DNA from 2 places in the Achromobacter seleniivolatilans genome. Region 1 is predicted to be linked to the other one. Evidence: riboswitches for the same ligand, from Rfam matches in the RefSeq annotation. Region 1 holds a riboswitch; the other holds the start of a gene.

Region 1 (3,408 bases):
ATGTTCCAGTAAGCCTCAGGCACGTCGTCCGCGGGCCGCACATAAATGCCGGGTTCGATGGTCAGCATCATTCCCCGTTCCAATTTGCGCCACGGCCGGTCGACGCCGTTGGCAGGGCCGGGCTGGCGATAGTCGCCCACATCGTGCACGTCCAACCCCAGCCAATGACCGGTGCGGTGCATGTAGAAGCGGCTGTAGTCACCGGATTCCAGTACGCCGTCCAACGAACCCTTCAATAATTTCAAGTCCAGCATGCCTTGCGCCAGCACGCGCAGCGCGGCTTCGTGGCCGTCGTTGAATCCGCGGCCGGGCGCGGTGGCTTGCGCCGCCGCTTCTTGCGCCGCGACGGTCAGGTCGTACAGCGCACGCTGCGGCCCGCTGTAGCGGCCGTTGACGGGAAAGGTCCGCGTGATGTCGCTGGCGTAGCTGTCGACTTCGCAACCTGCGTCAATCAGGACCAGATCGCCATCGCGCAGCACGGCCTCGCCTGCCGGGTAGTGCAACACACAGGCATTGGCGCCTGCGGCCACAATGCTGTTGTAGGCGACCGCTTGCGCGCCGTGGCGGCGGAATTCGTACAGCAGCTCGGCCTCAAGCTCGTACTCGTGCATGCCCGCGCGGGCCACTCGCATGGCGCGCGCATGGGCGCCGGCGGAAATCTTCGCTGCGCGGCGCATCGCGGCAATCTCCGCCGCGTCTTTGATAAGCCGCATATCCGCCAGCAGCGGGCGTATGTCCTGTTGGCGCGTAGGCGGCGCATGGCCTGCACGGCTGGCGTCCCGCGCTGCTGCCAGCCAGCGGTGCAGCCGGCCGTCGGTGCGCTTGTCGCCGGCCAAGGGGGCGTAAAGCGTAGGGTGGTCCATCATCAGCGCGGGCATCAATTCATCCAGCGCATCGATCGGGTGGGCGTCGTCAAAGCCGAAATATTCGGCAGCCGCCTCCGGGCCGAAGCGCTTGCCTTCCCAGATTTCGTGTTCGATATGGCGTGGCCGGCAGAAAAGCAGCGCGCGGTCGGTGGCGCCGGCGATCAGCACCAGCCATGCCCCGGGCTCGGTAAATCCAGTCAAGTAGAAGAAATCGCTGTCGTGCCGGTACGGATATTCCGCATCGCGATTGCGGATGGCTTCCTGAGCGGTGGGCAGGATGGCAATGCCGCCGCCATCGGCGCGCATGCGATCCATCAGGCGTTGCCGGCGTGCGGCAAAGGGGGCAATGTCGGCGGGAGGCAGGCTCATGGCGGGCTGGGGGCATAACCCCGCGAAAGATAGGGATGCTGGCTACTTTACCCTGCTACTTCCCGGAAACAACAGCCTGCGGGATTCATTGGACGGTAATGGAAGCGCTGCTACAATCGCGGCTCTGTCATTGGGGAGTAGCCATCCTTTGCCCCCAAAGGAGTTAGCGTCAACAGACTTGGTGGTTCGGGGCCGCGTAGCGGTTTTCAGAACTCCATGGCGCTAACGGTTTCCATGCAAGCGGCCCGCCCGCCGCATGGATCAGCCAGGCGAGACCTTTGGCCGCATTGCGTTCACCCTAGCCGGGCGAGCCGTGATGTCGCGCCAATTGGTTTCTGCTCGTCCGGCTGCGTCTATATGTTTCTCACCCTGTTTCTGTTTTTCCTGTCCGCGGCAGTGATTTACTTCGCCTGCGAATTCTTCGTCAACGGCGTTGAATGGGTCGGGCATCGCTTCCATTTGGGCGCCACCGCCACCGGCACCGTGCTCGCCGCGTTTGGCACGGCATTGCCAGAAAGCGCAGTGACCTTCATGGCGGTCTTCTTTGGCGAGACCCCTGAACAGAAAGACATTGGCGTGGGGGCGGCCATGGGCGGCCCCTTGGTATTGGCGACGCTGGCTTACGCGGTAGTGGGCCTGGCGCTCTGGCGCGCTCGCCGCGGTCAAACCACTTCAGCCAACTGTATTAACGCGGACCAGCGCCGGCTGGCCCGCGACCAAGCCTGGTTCATGGGCATCTTCGTCTTCAAGGTGGGTCTAGGGCTGCTGGCCTTTGCCTGGAAACCCTGGCTGGGCATTCTGTTCCTGGCCACCTATGGCCTGTACGTCAAGCGCGAACTGAGCAATGACGAGGAAGCGACGGACAGCGAAGATCTGGAGCCGCTCAAACTGCGCCCGCGGGACGGCAATCCATCCATGTTCTGGGCGGCCACGCAGACGATTCTGGCGCTGGTTGTGATCGCGGGCGCCTCGCACGTGTTCGTGAATCAGATCGAAGTGCTGGGCGTAGCCATGGGAGCCTCGCCCCACGTTGCCGCGCTGTTGTTGGCGCCGGTGGCGACTGAGCTGCCCGAAATCATGAATGCGCTGATTTGGGTGCGCCAGGGCAAAGAGCGCTTGGCGCTGGCCAATATTTCTGGCGCGATGATGATCCAGGCCACCATCCCCAGTGCTCTGGGAATCTTCATGACGCCCTGGCTGCTGGATGCGCCCCTGCTGGCGGCCGGTCTGATCACGATGTTGTCGATCGGCCTGTTGTGGTTGCGTTTCCGCCAGTCGGTCATGAGCGTGCCCGCCTTGTCGGCGGTCGGTGGACTGTATGCCTTGTTCGCGGCGTACCTGGGCTGGCATTTCTACGCCTGATGTCCAGGCAGTCGTAGCGTGATGCCGCAAGACCCGAGGGTCTTGCGGCTTTTTACCTACATATTGTGTGGTGTTTGCCGATTTAAATCGAAAGGCACCTTGTTCATCAGTAGAAACCCGCGTACACTTCGCCCGTTATCCATCCCAGGAGCAGTCTTCGTGAATACCGATTCCGGCGAAAGTAGTCGATCTTGCATCGACATCGCTGTCTGACAGGAACACGCAGAGCTCCATCTGCCGCATCCTGTCATACAGGTTGCGGCATATCCCAAGCCCCGGACTTACCTCCAGGCAATAGCGCAGGCCTTCGGCCTGCCGGGACATCCCCCAACATAATCCGCCAGAACCGCCGCTAGCCGCAGCGTCAGCGTTCGTGCACGTTTTGTGTCCGCCCGCCATGCGCCGCGCCGGCGTGCGCGCGTACTCGTGATTACGCTCCCCATTCTTGCAATGGAGGTCGTTATGCGTTTCTTCGACTTGTTCCTACGCCGCGCCGGCGTGGACCGCGCCACCGCTATGGGCCGCCGCCGCGGCACCTCGCGTTTGACGGTCATTTGCCCGCGCGACGAATTGGGAGCCTTGCGCAAGCAGATCTGTCTGGACTTCGGCGCCGCTGGCCTGGATGTCTCGCAAGTACAGATCGACCAAGGTCAAGACCCGAGCATGGCGTCGGCTTGCATCACCGTCAATTGCCCCCCGGAACTGCGGGCCGAATTGATGTCGCAAGCGCGCCGCCTGAGCGCCAACCCCGCTGTGCGTCACGTACATTTCGGCGCGCAAACCGCCGCGATGGCCTGAATCCAGCCATCCC
Region 2 (3,408 bases), 1.2 Mb from region 1:
GCACAGAATCAGGGGACTTGCGCCATAACAGCGCTATTCCAGATAGTCGAACACCACTTCTCCCAACGCCAGCGTCAGGTTTGCCACGATGTGGCGCGCCCCAATCACTTCAAGGACCGGCAAGTCCGCAACAGGGGCCAACGCATGGGGAAACAGCGCCAGGCTGGATGGACCGCTCCAAGCGCCGTGGACGGTGACATCTTGCAGATAAAACCGCACCAGCTCGCAAATGCGGACGCTGCCGTCCACATGCGGGATGATCTTCAACAGAAAATTTGGCGCCGTCGCCATGCCCTTGCGTATTTCTTCCGAGTCCAAGGCATGGTGCTTATAGCCCATGGTAGCGGTCGCGATCCGCACCGGACCGTAGTCCAATTCACCAACCAGCGTATCGGTATGCACCTGCAAACTGGGGTTGGCCAATTTTTTAGGAAAACCCCACAGTTCACGCCCGCCCGCAATCGGCGGGTGATCATTCAAATACATCGCGTGCGTGTAATTGCCCGCCACGCCATCCAACGTGACCGGAATGACCTGCCCGCTTTCGGTGTAGTCGCCAAACCCCGTCGAATCCGGCATCCGTATGAATTCGAAATTGACGATGGGCGAGGTGATTTGCAGCGGTTCGGGCACGACCTCTCGCAACCGGGCGGGGTCGGTCCGGTAACTGATGATGAAGAATTCCCGATTGACGAACCGGTACGGCCCTCGCGGAAAGGCGGGATTCGTGAACGGCATGGCAAACGCCTGCTGACGAATGGTGCTGATATCCATGTCTACGGCACTCCTGACCTCAAGGGTCGTGAAGATCGCTCGGGGAACCTTGGCAAACTTAGCACGAAACTCTGTGACACAAACCGGAAGGGCAATGCAGTCGGGGCAGAGGCAAGTTCCATTGCCCCCGCCCCAGCGTCATCAGGCAGACAGATGTTCGTACAGAATCGTCGCGCCGATGCCGATCAGCGCAATCCCGCCCAGCACTTCCGCGCGCTTGCCCGCAATGCTTCCAATCAACCGGCCGACCATCACGCCAATCGTGACCATCAGCATGGTCGCCAGACCAATTGCTGCCGCTGTAATCAGGATATTGTTGTCGATGAAAGCCAGGCTGACGCCAACCGCCATCGCGTCAATGCTGGTAGCAAAGCCCGTAGCCGCCAGCAGCCAAAAGGAATGGCGGACCACCGGCGGGGCTTCTTCCTGGTCGGTAGACAGTCCGTTACGGATCATCATGCCGCCCAGGACACAGAGCATACAGAACGCAATCCAGTGGTCCCATTCCGCAACGTACTGAGCCGCGACGGAGCCCAGTCCCCAGCCGATCAGGGGAGTGATCGCTTCGATGACGCCAAAAATGAGCCCTGTGCGCAGGGCTTCGGACCAACGGGGCTTATGCAGGGAAGCGCCTTTGCCCACCGCGGCGGCGAACGCATCGGTCGACATGGCAAAGGCCAGAATGAGGGTCGAGAGGGGATTCACTGTCGGAGTACTCCGTCCGGGCGATACACACAGACTTTTCCATATCGCCCGGACAAGGCTATGGAATAGTCCGTGGTCTCGCCAAGCCGAAACGGCCGTTGCGCCATGACCGAAAGGTCAAGAATGTTGACGCGAACCCCTGCAACCAAGGCTGCAGGAAGGCTACTCCCCAAAGATGGCTGAAGTGTACCAAATGCAATGCTTGCGGGCCTGGTCGGGTAACCTGTCCGGTGACAGGGCGAACCGCCTCGCATAAACGCTAACCAGAAAGGAACCCACCATGGAAAACCCATTTGGCGATTCGGACGAACCGTCCAGCGACCACCGGCAATATCTGGTCTTGATCGCGGCTTCGAAAGACAACGCCTCGCTGGCGCAAAAGCTGCTCGAAAACCTGAAAAAACACGTGGATGAACGCGCAGCACCTCTGTGGATCGACGCCAAGGGAATCGGCGTCCTGCTCACGACGGATTTGGTTGCCTCGGACATCTGGCGTGAAATGTTCCAAAAGGAACCCGGCCAAGACTATGGCGACACCCGCAACATGCTGGTACTGGAACTAGGCAAGGACTGGGCCGCCCGCCGGGACGACAAAATCGAACACTGGCTGGCCAGCCATGTCGGCAATCCCCTGCCCTCCGCTCCGCGCCGCGCGGACGCAGCTAAACGTAAAGACCGTCGATAGCCGACACTGCCTATTGGGTGCTGTCAGTGCAGCGCTCAACAAACGCTTGAAGCAGGCCCGTGATCGCTGCCGGACGATCGATGCTGGGCAAATGGGCGGTATCTGCCACTTGCTGACCGATCCCGCCCATCAACGCCGCGGTCTGCCGGGCCCGGTCTTGGATGTGGGGGAAATCAAACTCCCCCCACAGCACTAGCGACGGCATGGCAATCTCGCCCAATCGGCTGAAAGCGGGTATGTCATCTACGCTCTTGCCCGCTGGCGGCGACCGCAGCACCCCGCCATGCATATCCAAAAACTGCATCCGAGCTGCCCCCGCGACGCGCCCCTCGGGTGCCAAAGGACCGTCCAGAAAAAGACGAGCTTTCAGACTATTCACCCGATCCAGATCCCTGGCAGATTCGGCGTCCTTCAACACGGTCATCATGGGCTTGATGGCGGGCGTATAAACGGCTTCAGGCGCACCCGCCACTGTCGGGGCGATCAGTACCAGCCCGCGAACCCGTGCCGGATGCATGAGAGCCGCATCCAGCGCGACTCGCGCCCCTTGGGAACACCCGACAAGTATTGCGCGCTTGCCGTCCGATAAAGCGTTTATGACCGCCATCAGATCTGCCACCGCCGAATGGTCTTCAGGCGCAGCCTGCGTCTTGCCAAACCCGCGCCGGTCGTAAGCAATGGCCTTACACACCGCCCCCAAACTCTCCAGCTGCGGCCGCCACATCCGGCGATCACAAATCGCCGCATGCAAGAACACAACGGGGTCGCCATCGCCTGCAACTTCGGCGGCCAATGTGACGCAGCCGGACGCAATCTGATGATCAGCAAACATGTTAATTCGCGCCCGACGCCCCGACCGACCCATTAACGCGTGACTCTCGATACGCCACCGCAGACATCGCCACCACGACAACAAGCAGCGCGACGCAAACAACGATACCCCCCGCGCTGAATGCAACGGACGAAACTGATAGGTGATATTGCGCCCTGGGGATCGCTGCCGCCGTGGCGCCAGCCGAAGCAATCAGGAAAAATAACGCCACCAACAGCGGCCAACGGCCGAAGCGGATTTTTTCGCGTAGCGTCCGCAAGCCGTACTGTCCCGACACCGCCACATTGACCAGGCTTAGTGCCATCGCGCGGCACAAAACCATCACCGGTATCCATAAAACCAGCAGCGCCGCTATAACCAGGGCAAAAAACAGCGCCTCGCCAGTCGGATTCCGAACAGGACTCAGCGAATT

The links. Region 1 has a riboswitch for manganese ahead of RAS12_RS17090 (sodium:calcium antiporter). Riboswitches for the same ligand answer to the same signal wherever they lie in the genome.
Region 2: another riboswitch for manganese. It lies ahead of mntP (manganese efflux pump MntP); the one in region 1 lies ahead of RAS12_RS17090 (sodium:calcium antiporter).

The regions. Positions count from the first base shown of each region.
Region 1 covers NZ_CP132976.1:3,792,007-3,795,414, reverse strand. Annotated here, with positions in the region: gene RAS12_RS17095 (aminopeptidase P N-terminal domain-containing protein) at 1-1,235, opposite strand, end outside; yybP-ykoY riboswitch at 1,349-1,513, shown strand; gene RAS12_RS17090 (sodium:calcium antiporter) at 1,593-2,597, shown strand; gene RAS12_RS17085 (hypothetical protein) at 3,060-3,395, shown strand.
Region 2 covers NZ_CP132976.1:2,558,004-2,561,411, forward strand. Annotated here, with positions in the region: gene RAS12_RS11325 (acetoacetate decarboxylase) at 34-774, opposite strand; gene mntP (manganese efflux pump MntP) at 916-1,479, opposite strand; yybP-ykoY riboswitch at 1,484-1,662, opposite strand; gene RAS12_RS11335 (hypothetical protein) at 1,760-2,164, shown strand; gene RAS12_RS11340 (alpha/beta fold hydrolase) at 2,175-2,996, opposite strand; gene RAS12_RS11345 (hypothetical protein) at 2,998-3,408, opposite strand, start outside.